Linked DNA regions of Thiocapsa rosea. The protein of the gene in region 2 interacts with the protein of the main gene of each other region in a pairwise test. Links are inferred from orthologs where the notes say so. Each region holds a gene or a part of one and is shown on either strand. Other genes may lie near its edges. The genes, in order: rho and hfq.

Region 1 (8,275 bases), 3.5 Mb from region 2 along the record:
GCGCCGCAGCAGCGGCCGGGAGGACGAGATGGAGAGTGCTCGGTCGGGCCATCATGGGGTCATCCGGTTGCGTGATGTCATGGTTAAACCGCGCCCGGCGCGGTATGCGATGTCTTTGGATGGGATCGGCCCCGGCAGACTTGACGACCGCTGGAGCCGCGCGGTTTAAGATATTAAAAATATTCAAATTTAAACCGCGTCCCCGCTAAGGGCCGTGGACAGGCCATAACGTCGAGCTCACCTGAAACTTTAGCATTTCGCTCCGGACGCGGTTTAAATGTACAAAGGTTGCTCTCTCGGTTCCATCATCGCGGGGTTGCTGCTCATGCTCGCTATCCTCAATCCATCCCTCGCGGACGGGGGGCTGATCGACGATTTCTCCCGTGCGGACGGTCTCTCGGCACTGGGTACGCCGTGGCGAGCCGTGACCGATCAGGTCATGGGCGGGCGCTCGGAGGGGGCCATCAAGCGGCGTGTCGTGGATGGGCGGCAGGCGCTTTGTCTCGCCGGCGAGGTCAGTCTGGCGAACAACGGCGGTTTCGTTCAGGCGATGTTGGATCTGACCCCGCCGGGTGGTCCCGAGACCGGGTTGGATGCGAGCACGTTCGACGGGGTTCGGCTCCTGGTGCACGGCAACCGCGAGGTCTACAACCTCCATCTGAAATCCACGGCAACCCTTCTGCCTTGGCAGTCCTATCGCGCGTCCTTCGTCGCCGGACCCGAGTGGCGCGAGGTGCATCTGCCCTTCGAATCGTTCGAGCCGCATCGGCTGGTCCAGCGGCTCGATACACGGCGCCTGACCAAGCTCGGGATCCTGGGTATCGGTCGTGTGTTTCATGCCGATGTCTGTATCGCCGAGGTCGGCTTCTATCGCCAGAAGAGGGAATGATCCTCCCATGACAACCAAGCGGAAATGGCTCCTGACCACTCTGGGTGTGCTCGGCCTGCTGTCCGTCGGCATTCTGATGACCGGGGGCTGGATTCTGGTCGAAGGCGCGGTCCAGGCGACCTCCGGCCGTGATTTTTGTACAACCTGTCATTCCATGGAACCCTTCGCCTTGGCTTACGACCAGGATGTCCATGGCGGGCGCAATCCGCGTGGCCTGAAGGCCGCCTGCGTCGACTGTCATTTGCCCCATGAGAGTCCCGGGCAGTATCTTGCGGCCAAGGTCACGACCGGCATTCGGGACGGGTGGGCTGAGCTGCGATCGGTGTTTCGTGAGCCGGATTGGATCGGTCTCCTCGAGCGTCGCGCCGAATACGTCTACGACTCCGGCTGCATCATGTGTCATGCAGCCCTTGAGGATGCCCCGGCGGAGGACCCGACCACGGCCCTCGCGCATGCGGCCTACTTTCAGGCCGGCTCTAACTTTCGGTGTGTGACCTGCCACGCGCATGTCGGGCACAAGGATCTCATGACCTATTTAAACCGCGTCCAGAGCGATATGCTGACTTCCGATTGAGCTCGGCGTTTGGTGCATCCAAAGCCCTAGCGGGGGACGCGGTTTAAAGTATTCAAAAATATTAAATCCTAAACCGCGTCTCGCCAAGATCGAGGAAGTCCCCGACGCTGAACGCAACGTGAAAATGACGCATTTCGCTCTGGACGCGGTTTAGCGGGCGAGGCGGCTGAGACCTCGCCCGAAGAGCCCGACAACTGATTCGAACGACACGGCGCAAAGGAGACCCCGATGAACGGACACCGCGCGACTGCTGCCCTTCTCGCCACTTTGGCCTTGCCGGCTGCAACGGTCTGCGCCGAGGACGGGAGTCCTGAGGCCGGCCGTCTGGTCTACGAGGCGAAGCTGTGCAATCTCTGTCATATCGTCGCCGGCGTGTCGGGGCCGATGGCCAACCTCGGAGGTTCGCTGGACGGTGTCGGTCAGCGGCGGGACGCGGCTTGGCTCGCGCTCTATTTCACCGATCCAAAGGCAGCCATTCCAAATGCCACCATGCCCGCGGCCAACCTGACCAAGCAGGAACTCGCCGACCTGGTGGCCTATCTGCTTACCCTACGCTGACGCGTGGAGGTCGTCGGAGATGTCGTCGTGGGCATCTCGGGGAATCGGCGTCCAGGCGTCGGCAGGCAAGGGCCGCGGCAGCGGTGTGACCTTCAGGCTCGGCGCCTCGTGTCGCGCGATCAGGACGAGGATCAGGAGCGAGGGCATCACGAACGACAAGAGGCGCAGCGGGGAGCCCTCCGGGGCGCCGAACAGCAGGATCCCCGGACCGATGGCCAGGAGGCCGGCGATCGTCATGAGTCCGAGTGTGCGTCTCGCCAACGCGAACCAGCGCTGCCGCAGCCAGGTCCGGTGAAAGTCGGCGGGCGATGCGCCGAGTGTCGTGACGAGATGTTCCAAGGTCCGTGCGAGCTTGGCTTCCACATCCGGCGTGCGCGCGGGCTCGGTCGCCGGGATGCGCAGATGGGCACGCCAACCCCTGTCGAATGGACGCAATGACCGCCACGCCCATCCCAAGACCGCCAGCAGATCCTCCGATGGACGGATCGCGCGCTGCGGGGTCGAAACGAGCCGGATCTCGGCAGGCATCCCATGCCCGACCTGTGCGTCGAGTTCGATACCGATCCCGTCGACGTCCGTCAAGGCGCGGAGGAAGACGAGACGCACCGCCTCGTTCGAGCCTCCGTCGGTGCCCGGGTCGACCTCGATCCGATAACTGCAGGCCACCCGCACCCCGCCGAGCCTGGGGAATTGACGCCTCGGATCCACCGCATCGACCCGCTCGATCAGGGCCTTCGGGTCCGGCCCGTCGCTGCGCAGGGTCGCCACGCGCCCCGCCGCGTCGGTCAGCGTCCGAGTCAGTCGGAAGTGTTGTCGCCCCGGGTTTTCGAGGACGAGCGTCTCGGTGAGTCCGCCCGGATCACCCCGCGTGCCCGGATATGCGGTTGGTTTGAAACGGATACGGCGCGCCAGTCGGTCGCTCCCGGCGAGATCGACATGCCGCCCCCGACGCGTGAAGGGCTCGGCAAGGGCCAGGATCTCATGATGCGTGAGCGGGATTCGCGCCTGGCGCCGTTCATCTTCGGTCTGCCCTGGCTTAGGGGGCTTGTCCCGCTTGATGAGCGGCGGCCAGAGCGGACGCATCGGCTTCGGCGCGTACATGGCTAAACCGCGCCCCGAGCGAGCCTTGATGTCGCGTTTGAAATGGCCGTCTGGCGGACCCCGCGAGATCCGAGTCGGACACGGTTTAGAACAAAAGAAAATAAAGACTTAAGCCGCGTCGACTGCATCGGTTGTTGGTTCACGCAGGGCGTGCGGACCTGCTCAGCGCGTTTCATGTCACACCGAGACGCGGTTTAACCCTTCATGGAGGAGAAGAACTCGTCGTTGGTCTTGGTCGCCTTGAGCTTGTCGTGCAGGAATTCCATCGCGGCGAGTTCGTCCATCGGGTGCAGGATCTTGCGCAGGATCCACATCTTCTGCAATTCGGCGGGGTTCATCAGCAGCTCTTCGCGGCGCGTACCGGAGCGGTTGATGTTGATGGAAGGGAAGATGCGGCGCTCGGCGATGCGGCGATCCATGTGGATCTCCATGTTGCCGGTGCCCTTGAACTCCTCGTAGATCACATCGTCCATGCGCGAGCCGGTGTCCACAAGCGCGGTGGCCAGGATGGTAAGACTGCCGCCTTCCTCGACGTTGCGCGCGGCACCGAAGAAGCGCTTGGGCCGCTGCAGTGCATTGGCGTCGACACCGCCGGTCAGGACCTTGCCGGAGGAAGGCACGACCGTGTTGTAGGCGCGTGCGAGTCGGGTGATGGAGTCGAGCAGGATGACCACGTCGCGCTTGTGCTCGACCAGGCGCTTGGCCTTCTCGATGACCATCTCGGCAACCTGCACATGGCGTGTCGCGGGCTCGTCGAAGGTCGATGAGATGACCTCGCCGCGCACCGAGCGGGCCATCTCCGTGACCTCTTCCGGGCGCTCGTCGATCAGCAGCACGATCAGGTAGCAGTCCGGGTGATTGTGACCGATCGATTGGGCGATGTTCTGCAACATCATGGTCTTGCCGGCCTTGGGCGGCGAGACGATGAGTCCGCGCTGGCCCTTGCCGATGGGGGCTACCAGATCGATGGTCCGCGCCGTGATGTCCTCGGTGCTGCCGTTGCCGATCTCGAGGGTGAGCCGCTTGTTGGCGAACAGCGGGGTAAAGTTCTCGAAGAGGATCTTCGACTTGGCGTTTTCCGGCCGGTCGAAGTTGATGTCGTTGACCTTGAGCAGTGCGAAATAGCGCTCGCCGTCCTTGGGTGGCCGAATCTTCCCGGAGATGGTGTCGCCGGTGCGCAGTGCGAAGCGGCGGATCTGGCTGGGGGAGACATAGATGTCGTCCGGTCCGGCGAGATAGGAGGCGTCCGCGGATCTCAAGAATCCGAAGCCGTCGGTGAGGATCTCAAGCACCCCATCGCCGTAGATGTCCTCGCCGCGTTTGGCCTGCGCCTTGAGGATGGCGAAGATCAGGTCCTGTTTGCGCGACCGCCCGACGCCTTCGATCTCCATGGACTGGGCCAGTGCGACCAGCTCGGGTACGGGCGCTTTCTTTAATTCGGTTAGGTTCATCACATTTTTTGTCGTCGGCGGAGGTGAGGGGGTGTTCGGCAACGCCCCGGGGCAGGGCCCGTGTTGCGGGGGAACGCGGTTGGGGGTGGTCGCTTTACGGGGACGGGGCGCCTTGGCGGCGGCCCCTCGGGAGTGTCGATCGATGGCCATGGGTGCCGGTATCCGTTCCGGTCCGCGGGACGGCCGGGAGGTTGAACCGGATGCCGTTGTCGATGGCCGTTAGAGGTTGCTGTCGATAAAGGCCGTCAGTTGGGACTTGGACACCGCCCCGACCTTGGTGGCTTCGACCTCGCCCTGACGGAACAGCATCAGGGTCGGGATGCCGCGAATCCCGTAGCGCGGCGGGGTGTTGGGGTTCTCGTCGATGTTGAGCTTCGCGACCTTGATGCGGCCCGCGTACTCCCCGGCGATCTCGTCGAGCACGGGTGCGATCATTTTGCAGGGTCCGCACCAGTCGGCCCAGTAGTCCACGAGCACGGGTTCGAGGGATTTCAGAACCTCGTCTTCGAATGAATCATCGGTCACATGGACGATGCTATCGCTCACTGAAGTGATCTCCCATAGGGTGTTTGCGGCACGGGCGGTTGTTTCGGTATCACGTTCGGCGGATGACGGCGGAGCGGGGTCGCTGGGGCGCGGCGCGAACGGGTCGTGGAGCGGGCGGGCGAATTGGCGTTGGAATGTGCCCTTGAGTAAGATGCTATTTGATCCAAAGCGAAGAGAATTTGCAAGCCTTGCCCACTCCGCGAGGCGCGTAGCTCCAGGGACTCCCCACGTCATGACCGACAAACACCTCACTCAGACCCGCTTCGACAGCTTCGCGCTCGATCAACGGATCATCGACGGACTCGAAGAGGCGGGCTTTACCCGCTGTACCCCGATCCAGGAACAAACCCTGCCGATCGCACTGTCGGGCCGGGACGTTGCCGGTCAGGCCCAGACCGGCACCGGCAAGACCGCTGCCTTTCTGATCGTTCTGATGCAGCGCCTGCTGACCAATCCCGGACCTGCCCCTGTGCAGATCGCACGTCCGCGTGCGCTGATACTAGCCCCGACCCGCGAGCTTGCCGTGCAGATTCACCGGGATACGGAGCTACTTGCCAAGCACACGGGGTTGCGCATCGCCGTGGTCTACGGCGGAGCAGGCTATCAGGAGCAGCGCGATCAGGTTGCCGGCGGCGTCGATATCCTCATCGGCACACCTGGGCGCCTGATCGACTATTTCAAGCAAAAGGTCTTCGACCTGCAGGCGATCGAGGCGGTCGTGCTCGACGAGGCCGATCGCATGTTCGACCTCGGATTCATCAAGGATATCCGCTTCCTGCTCCGGCGGATGCCGCCGCCGGAGAACCGTCAGGGGCTCCTCTTCTCGGCGACACTCTCCTATCGCGTCACCGAGCTCGCCTACGAGCACATGAATCACCCGCAGCTCGTAAAGATCGAGACCGAGACCATCACGGCCGATCGCGTGCGCCAAAGCTGCTATATGACCTCCAACGAGGAGAAGATCGCCTTGCTGCTCGGCCTGGTCCGCGGCTGGGACGATGCGCGCATCATGGTCTTCGTCAACACCAAACGCGAGGCCGATCGCGTCTGGGGTTTTCTCCAGGGCAACGGGATCAACACCGCGGTGCTCTCCGGGGACGTGCCCCAGAAAAAGCGTCTGAAGCTCCTGAAGGACTTCACCGACGGCACGCTCCCGGTGCTGGTCGGCACGGATGTGGCCGCGCGCGGCCTGCACATCCCGGACGTGACCCATGTCGTGAACTACGATCTGCCCGAGGATCCGGAGGACTATGTCCACCGCATCGGGCGAACCGCGCGTGCCGGTGCCGCGGGCGACGCCATCGGCTTCGTCTGCGAGACCTATGCCTTCTGCCTGCCGGACATCGAGGCATTCATCGGCGCGAAGATCCCCGTCGAGCCGGTCGATCCGGCGCTGCTCGCCGAGGTGAATCCGCGCAGCCGGATGCGCCCGGACCGAGAGGATCGGTGCGAGGCGCGGCCTGCACGCGCGCCCCGTGGCGGCGGAGCCGGTGCCGGGCGCGGCGAGCGCCGTCCACGCTCGGGCGGGGAGCGTCGGTCGCCGTCCCGGTCGCCATCGCGGTCGGAGGAGGCGCAGCCGAGGGCGCCGTCCGCGGAGACTCCGGCCGAGACCCCTGTCGCGGCACCTCGCAGACAGCCCGAGATCGCTGCGCTTACGGATCCGTCGGCGGCGGCCCGGTTGGCGGTCAGCGACGCGCCGGTGATCGATAGCCCGGAGGCGGGCGCGCCGCAGACGGAGACCTCGACGGGTGAGCCGAAGAAGCGACGTCGGCGGCGTCGGGCCAAGAAACCGAGCGCAGACGGCACGAATCCGCCGACGCCTGCTCCGGCGCCCGAGCCGGTCGATTGAGCGGCGAAACCGCACCTTGTCACTCGGTCAGTCCGAATGCAGACCCGGAAGCAGATCGCCGAAGTGAGCGATCGCCGGGAAATCGGCGACCTCGCGCCTCGGACCCTTCGAGTCGGGCTCGACGACGGCGATCAACCAGCGAAATCCGAAGTCGTGCGCTGCGCGCAGGACGCTTGTGCTGTCGTCGATGAAGAGGGTCCGCTCCACGTCGAAGGGCTCGATCGCCTGAACCAGCGGCCAAAACCCCGGCGTCTCCTTGGCGACCTTCAAGTCATGCGAGCAGATGACCCGGTCGAAGTGCCCGCCGAGCCGTGTGCGCGAGAGCTTGAGCGCGAGCGCCTTCTGATGGGCGTTGGTGACGAGGACACGGCGCTTGCCGCGCCGTTCGAGTGCCTCCAAAAAGTCAAGCACGTGCGGATGGACGGCAATCAGATGCTCGACCTCCTGCTTGAGCAGGGCGATATCCAGACCGAGCTCGCGGCTCCAGTGATCGACGCAGTACCACTCGAGTGTACCCTCGACGTCGCGATAGCGGGCGAGCAGCTCGGCCTTGGCGACCTCGGGCGCGAGCCCACGGGCTTGCGCGTAGCGCGCGGGGACATGCTCGAGCCAAAAATGATTGTCGAAGTGCAGGTCGAGCAGGGTGCCGTCCATATCCAGGAAGACGGAGTCGATACGATGCCAATCGATCATGCCATGCCCCTTGTCGCCTCGTGTTTCCAGCGTCGCTTCGCAGCGACTTGACCCATCGGAGTTTCGTTCATGCTGCGCAAACCGAAAATACTGGATCGGCGGATCGTCGCCCAGAGCCGCTTGTTCCGGGTGGAGGAGGTCGATCTCGAGTTTGCGAACGGCGCGCGCCGCACCTTCGAGCGCGTGCCCGGGGGCACGGATTCGGTGATGATCGTCCCCATGCTCGACGCCGAAACCGTGCTCCTGATCCGCGAGTACGGTGCCGGCAGCGACCGCTACGAGCTCGGCCTGCCCAAGGGCGTCGTGGAGGCCGGCGAGGATCCCTTGGCCGCCGCCGATCGCGAGATCCAGGAGGAGATCGGCTACGGCGCCCGTGACCTGCGCATCATCAAACGCGTCTCGCTGGTGCCCGGCTATATCGAGCATCATAGTCTCATCGTGCTGGCGCGCGACCTCTATCCCAAGTCGCTCCCCGGCGACGAGCCGGAGCCGATCGAGGTGGTGCCTTGGAGGCTCGACGCGATCGACGCGTTGCTTGCTCGGGAGGACTTCGACGAGGCCCGGTCGGTCGCGGCCCTGTTCATCGCCTTGCGTGTTATGGGTCGCGAGCCTCG
Region 2 (6,475 bases):
GCGACCTGCGGGGTCATATCGGCACGCACCCCGAGCATGCGCCCGCTGAGCTGGTCGGTCAGCTTGAAGGTCTGGAGGTCGAGATCCTGGCCGGTTCCCGTCAGAAGGGATTCCAGATAGTCGATGAAGGGCGGGATGACGAGCTCGTAGCCCCAGCTCGCGTAAAGATCCAACAGCTCGCGCCGCAGCGTCTCCATGACCCGCGCCTGCGCAGGCAGTACCTCGTCGATCCCGGCCGGCAGCAGCCAGCGTTCCTCGTTCATGCGTTCAGTAGCCCCGGTTGTTCTGTCACGATCGACGCACTTAAACCGCGCCGGCTCCAACGGTCGTCACGTCTGCCGGGGCCGACCCCATCCAAAAACATCAGCATACCTCGCTGGGCGCGATTTATGGCGAAGGGCGTCAGTTGACCAAATACAGCAATCCGACGCCCGACAGCATGCTGGCCAAGCCGGCAATCCGCAGTGCCCGTTTGTCCTCGGCGGCGATCAGCAGGAGAACGCGTCGAAACCCGTCCGGATTCAGAAAAGGCCAAATGCCTTCGATAACCAGCACGAGCGCAACCGCCACCAAGACATCATGCAGCAACACGTGACTCCGCAACATCCGATTCGGATCCGAGTGCGCAGTCGCCGTGCGCATCGGCCAAAGGCGGGCATCTTTTCAGACGACGGCGCATTTGTCCAACGCGAGTCGCGTGCCGGCGCCCCGCGCGGCGTCGCGCGCCGTCGTGCGGATCTGCAGGAAATCTTACAAGCGCACACACAAAAACGCCTCGGAAATCCGAGGCGTTTGGTGTAGCCGAGACCTTCGGTCAGGCCCGAAAGGCCCGGATCATTTTCCGGTCGGGTCGCGGAAGAATCGGAAAAAATCCGAGTCCGGCTCCAAAACCATGACGTCCCGCTCCTGCCCGAGGGAGGATCGATAGGCGCTCAAACTGCGGAAGAACGCGTAGAACTCGCGATCCTGGTTGAAGGCGTTGGCGAAGATCTGCGACGCTCGCGCGTCACCCTCGCCTCGTGTCTCCTCGGACTCGCGAAAGGCTTCGGCCACGATAACGGTCCGCTGACGATCCGCATCGGCGCGGATACGCTCGGCAGCCTCGCCGCCCTGCGCCCGCAGGTCCCTGGCGACCCGCTCACGCTCGGCACGCATCCGCGAGTAGACGGATTCGCTGACCTCCGGAGGCAAATCGATCTTCTTCACCCGCACGTCAACGACCTCGATCCCGAGATCTTGAGCGTTCTCGTTCACCTCTTTGGTCAACAACGCCATCAGCGCAAGACGATCGTCCGAGACGACCTCCTGGATCGTGCGTTTGCCGAACTCGTTACGCAGGCTCGTATTGACACGTTCGGACAGGAGTCGTGAGGTTCGTGCCACGTTGCCGCCGGTCGAGCGGAAGAACTGCGCGGCGTTGGAGATGCGCCATTTGGTGTAGGAGTCGACGATCACGTCCTTTTTCTCGACCGTCAGGAAACGCTCAGGACGCGCATCCATGGTCTGAATGCGTCGATCGAACACCTTGATGTTGTTGAGGACCGGCACCTTGAAGTGCAGACCGGGCCGGTAGTCGTCGCCGACGATCTGACCGAGCCGCAGCTTGATCGCCACCTCGTACTGCTGCACGACGAAGGTGAAGGCGTAGATCGCGATCACGAGACCGGCCAGGCCCAGCGGCAGGAAGGTTTTCAACTTATTCATTACCGCACCCTCCGATCACGATCGACCGAGCGCTGCGGGCGATCCACCGCTTCCGATGCAACGGCGGGGGACGACGCGTCGGGCTTTTCAAGGGCCGCCCCAGCCGGGCGCTGCTTCATGAGTTGGTCGAGCGGGAGGTAGAGGAGGCTGTTTCCGCCATCCTCCACGTCGATGATGACCTTGTTGCTATCACCCAAGACCTGCTCCATCGTTTCCAAGTAAAGGCGCTGTCGCGTGACCTCCGGAGCCATGAGGTACTCGGTCAGGATCGCCGTAAAGCGCGCCGTCTCACCCTCGGACCTGGCAATGACCTGGTCACGATAGGCGCGCGCATCGGCGATGATTCGGGCCGCCTCGCCGCGTGCCTGCGGAAGGACTTCGTTCGCGTAAGCCTCGGCCTGATTCTCCAACCGCTCTTTGTCCTCGCGTGCCTTGATGGCGTCGTCGAAGGCAGCCTTGACTTGCTCCGGCGGTTTTGCCGGTTGCATGTTCACCGACGTGACCAGCAAGCCACTCTGGTATTGATCCATGAGCGCCTGAACGCGTTCTTGAATCGTGACGGCCACCGCGCCGCGACCTTCGGTCATGACGAAGTCGAGCTTGCTGCCGCCGACGGTGACGCGCACCACGGTGACGGTTGCGTCGCGTAGGGTCTGATCCGGATCCGAGACCTGAAACAGGTAATCCGCCGCATCTTGGATACGCGATTGCACGGTCAGCTCCACATCGACGATGTTTTCGTCCTGAGTCAACATCGAGGCGGAATGGCTGAAGGTGGAAATCTCGTCGACATTGACCTTGACGACCCTCTCGAACGGCCGGGGGACATGCCAATGAGGGCCCGGGCCGGTGGTATCGACATAGGCACCGAAGCGCGTCACGACACCTCTTTCGGCAGGCTCGACGATGTAGATGCCGGTCGCCAGCCAGATGACCAGCAGGACACCTGCGATGATCCCGACGGCTCGCGAGCTGAAATCGCCGCCCGGCAGATTGAATCCACCGCCACCGCCGGAGGCGCCGCCACCCGAGGGTTTGTTGCCGCCGAACAGTCCGCCGAGTCGCTCCTGAAGCTTTCGCACGACCTCGTCGAGGTCGGGAGGACCCTGCTCGCCGCCGCCCTTGCCGCTCCAAGGGTCTTTGTTACCGCCACCTGGCTCGTTCCAGGCCATAGCTTCTCCGTCTGTCGAATTCGACTGTTGATGTTGGGTTGAGAGGCGCTTCCGCACCGAATGTGCGGTTTGAGAGAAGGGCGCGCACGGTCGTCGCTGCACGTTCCGGACGCTCAAGCCCTCGGATGACCTCTTCAGAGTGCCGACGAAGCGCGAGGATATCAAGCAAAGATGCGACCTAAACCGCGTCCAAGGCGAGATGTCGTCTTTAGAGTGAGTCCGGCGTTTGGTGCATACACGGCCCTTGGCGGGGACGCGGTTTAAAATACGATCGTTTCAAATCTCTTAAACCGCGCCGTCTCCAGCGGCCGTCGAGTCCGGGGCCGATCCCGTGCAAAAAACATCGCATCCCGCGCCGGGCGCGGTTTAGTGTTGAACCACGCCGCACCGAGATCGAGGACAGCTCCAAAGCCAAACGCAAAATGAAAATGACGCATTTCGCTCTGAGCGCGGTTGACGTCGATCGGCTACGCTCCCGATTTTAGGTGAACGACATGGCCAAGGGCAAACGACGCAGAGCGACCACGCGGGTCGAAACGGGCACCGCGGGTGTCTCCGATCTGTCCGTCAAACACCCTCTTTGTCCTCTGAAAAGCGAGCGTTCCTCGCCGCAAGACGCTCTCGATCCGGTCGCCCGATGATGAGATCCATCGACCATCCCCCCGCCGGTTTGGCCACGTCCGAGATGATCTGCGCATGCTCGAACAACCAAGCGCGCAGGCGCCCTTCCTCCGGCTCGAGATCCAGCGAGCAGCGAATCCGATCGCGCCCCAGCCACTCGGAGATCGCCTGCAACAGTAGATCGACCCCGGCGCCCGTGTGTGCGGACAACCAGACGCGGCTCGGCAAGCCGGCTGCATCCCGCTCGATTCGCGGCGACTCGTCGGGCAGCAGATCGACCTTGTTGTAGACCTCCAGACGCGGGATCTCGTCGCTGCCGATCTCGGCGAGCACCTGCTCCACGTCAGCCGCGAGACGGGCCCGATGCGGTGCCGATGCCTCCACGACATGGAGCAACAGCGCCGCACTGCGCGTCTCCTCGAGCGTCGAGCGGAACGCCGCCACCAATTCATGCGGAAGCCGACCGACGAAGCCGACCGTATCGGCCACCAGCACCCGGCCGCCGTCCGGGAGGGTCAGACGACGCAGGGTCGGATCCAAGGTCGCGAAGAGTTGATCGGCCTGAAAGACGCCGGCCTCGGTCAGACGGTTGAAGAGTGTCGACTTGCCCGCGTTGGTATAGCCCACGAGCGAGAGCACCGGAAGCTCGGCTTTGTCGCGTGCCTTGCGCCCTTGAGCGCGTTGCACCTGGATGCGATCCAGACGCCGATCAAGTACGGTCATCCGCTTGGAGAGGAGCCGACGGTCAGTCTCGAGCTGGGTCTCGCCGGGTCCGCGCAAGCCGATACCGCCCTTTTGACGCTCCAAGTGGGTCCATCCGCGCACCAGTCGGGTCGACATGTGCTTGAGCTGTGCAAGCTCGACCTGCAGCTTGCCTTCGAACGAGCGCGCACGCTGCGCGAAGATGTCGAGAATCAGACCCGAGCGATCCACGACGCGGCATTTGACCAGGCGCTCGAGATTACGCTCCTGGCCGGGCGAGAGCGGATGATTGAAGATCACCAGCTCGGCTTCGGTGCCCGCGACCAGCGCGATCAGCTCGTCGCACTTGCCGGTTCCGATAAAGAGCTTCGGATCGGGTGTCGCGCGCGAACCGCCCAGGGTGCCGACGACCTCCGCGCCCGCAGCGACCGCCAGGCGCCGAAACTCCTCGCGCTCGTCGGGCTCGGCGGTCGAGCCGATGTCCAAGTGCACCAAAACAGCGCGCTCGCCGGCGCTCGGGCGCTCAAACACGGCAACCTCCTTCGCAGGGAGGAAGGTCCGCGCGCGGGCCGATTACGGCCGTCTCCCGGTCATGTGTTGCCCGGCTCAGGCAGCACCCCTTCGGCCGGTGGGAGCTTGACGTTTCTCGCGGGCACGACGGTCGATATCGCATGCTTGTAAATCATCTGGCTGACGTTGTTTTTCAACAACACGACGAACTGATCGAAGGACTCGATCTGGCCCTGCAGTTTGATCCCGTTGACCAAAAAGATGGACACGGGGACGCGTTCCTTTCTCAGGGCGTTCAGAAAAGGGTCTTGGAGGCTTTGGCCTTTAGACATGGAGTGACTCCTTATTGTTGTGGTCGCCCGATTGTAGTGGTCGACAAGTGTTGCCCGGCAAAAAGCTCTGGCTGTGATCGCTGCCAATCAAGCCGGGGGGTGGAGCAGACGGGACAGCAGCCGGGACAGGCATACCCGCCGAAAAAGCCTCGTTTAAACCGCGCCCGGAGCGGTATGCGTCATGTGCTGGACTGGTTTGGCCGTGCCGACTCCGACGACTGTTGGGGTTGGCGCGGTTTAGTGTCGTCGAAACGCGGCGCTTTGGCCATAGCGCAAGGCACCCGCCCGATCGGTGCCGAAACAACAAAGGCAATCGGTGTGGTCGCAGCAACACACGGGCTTCGTTAGAGGCAACACCTAGCAAATAGAATGCCACGCATCACGGGCCTGAGTCGGATCGCCGGACAAGAAGACACCGCAACGTGCCGCGCGTTCATGACGCTCGCACCGCAAAGACTCGGCCGGGTTGCGCCTCAGCACGGGTGCATCGACGTCGACCGGGCCACCCCGATCAGACGCAGCGCCGCGTCGAGCGGATCCGGCTCGTCCGCGAGCCAATGGGTCGCCGTCTCGGCACGCAGCCAGGTGAGCTGACGCTTGGCGAGTTGCCTGGATGCGACAATGCCTTTCAGACACATCTCCTCGGCATCGAGCGCGCCGTCGAGATAGCTCCAGACCTGACGATACCCGACCGAACGCATCGACGGCAGATCCGCGGTGAGATCGCCACGCGCCCGTAGGCGCGCGACCTCCTCCACCAAGCCCTGGTCCAGCATCGTGCGGAAGCGCCGGGCGATGCGCTCGCGCAGCGTTTGGCGATCCGCCGGGGCGCGCACAAATTTAAGGAGACGATAGGGCAGATCGGCGCTCGCTTCGGCCGAGGCGATCAAGTCGCTCATCGACCGACCCGTCAGGGCATGAATCTCCAACGCACGCTGAATGCGCTGCGGATCGTTCGGGTGGATCCGCGCCGCCGCCTGCGGGTCCAGTCGCTCCAGTCGCGCATGCATCGCGGACCAACCGATGACATCGGCCTCGTCGGACAAGGCTTGGCGGAGCAGCGGATCCGCGCTCGGCAGTCGGGCCAGGCCCTGTTGCAGCGCCTTGAAATAGAGCATGGTGCCGCCGACCAGAAGCGGGATCCGGCCCTGCGCGTCGATCTGCGCCATCGCCGCGAGTGCGTCTTCACGGAAGCGCGCGGTCGAGTAGGCCTCGGCGGGGTCCAGGATATCGATCAAGCGATGCGGCGCACGGGCCAACACATCGGGTGTCGGCTTGGCCGTGCCGATGTCCATGCCGCGGTACACCATCGCCGAATCGACGCTGATGATCTCGCATGGCAGACGCGCCACCAGCTCGACGGCCAGATCCGTCTTGCCGGACGCGGTCGGCCCCATGAGCAGGATGGCGAGGGGACGTTGCCCGGACGCGTCG

The links.
Region 1: the proteins of hfq (region 2) and rho interact in binary tests that used the Escherichia coli proteins (3 or more experiments, as listed by UniProt). The link is inferred for Thiocapsa rosea from one-to-one orthologs.

Annotation. Positions count from the first base shown.
Region 1 is NZ_RBXL01000001.1:1,166,607-1,174,881, reverse strand. Bases 2,446-5,351 are described here. They hold rho (transcription termination factor Rho), read right to left. Parts: upstream 4,574-5,351; coding sequence 3,317-4,573; downstream 2,446-3,316. Other genes in these bases: trxA (thioredoxin TrxA), read right to left, coding at 4,793-5,119; BDD21_RS05370 (hypothetical protein), read right to left, coding at 2,446-3,122. Outside these bases: BDD21_RS05390 (DUF192 domain-containing protein), read right to left, coding at 1-55; BDD21_RS05385 (CIA30 family protein), read left to right, coding at 278-889; BDD21_RS05380 (cytochrome c3 family protein), read left to right, coding at 897-1,463; BDD21_RS05375 (c-type cytochrome), read left to right, coding at 1,692-2,021; more of BDD21_RS05370, read right to left, coding at 2,013-2,445; BDD21_RS05355 (DEAD/DEAH box helicase), read left to right, coding at 5,352-6,968; yrfG (GMP/IMP nucleotidase), read right to left, coding at 6,996-7,661; ADP compounds hydrolase NudE, read left to right, coding at 7,731-8,275. UniProt on the Escherichia coli protein: Facilitates transcription termination by a mechanism that involves Rho binding to the nascent RNA, activation of Rho's RNA-dependent ATPase activity, and release of the mRNA from the DNA template.
Region 2 is NZ_RBXL01000001.1:4,696,626-4,703,100, forward strand. The notes cover bases 3,416-6,345. They hold hfq (RNA chaperone Hfq), read right to left. Parts: upstream 5,042-6,345; coding sequence 4,790-5,041; downstream 3,416-4,789. Other genes in these bases: hflX (ribosome rescue GTPase HflX), read right to left, coding at 3,444-4,730; miaA (tRNA (adenosine(37)-N6)-dimethylallyltransferase MiaA), read right to left, coding at 5,515-6,345. Also shown: BDD21_RS20855 (ATP phosphoribosyltransferase regulatory subunit), read right to left, coding at 1-263; BDD21_RS20860 (DUF2065 domain-containing protein), read right to left, coding at 403-606; protease modulator HflC, read right to left, coding at 835-1,704; FtsH protease activity modulator HflK, read right to left, coding at 1,704-2,876; more of miaA, read right to left, coding at 6,346-6,438. UniProt on the Escherichia coli protein: RNA chaperone that binds small regulatory RNA (sRNAs) and mRNAs to facilitate mRNA translational regulation in response to envelope stress, environmental stress and changes in metabolite concentrations.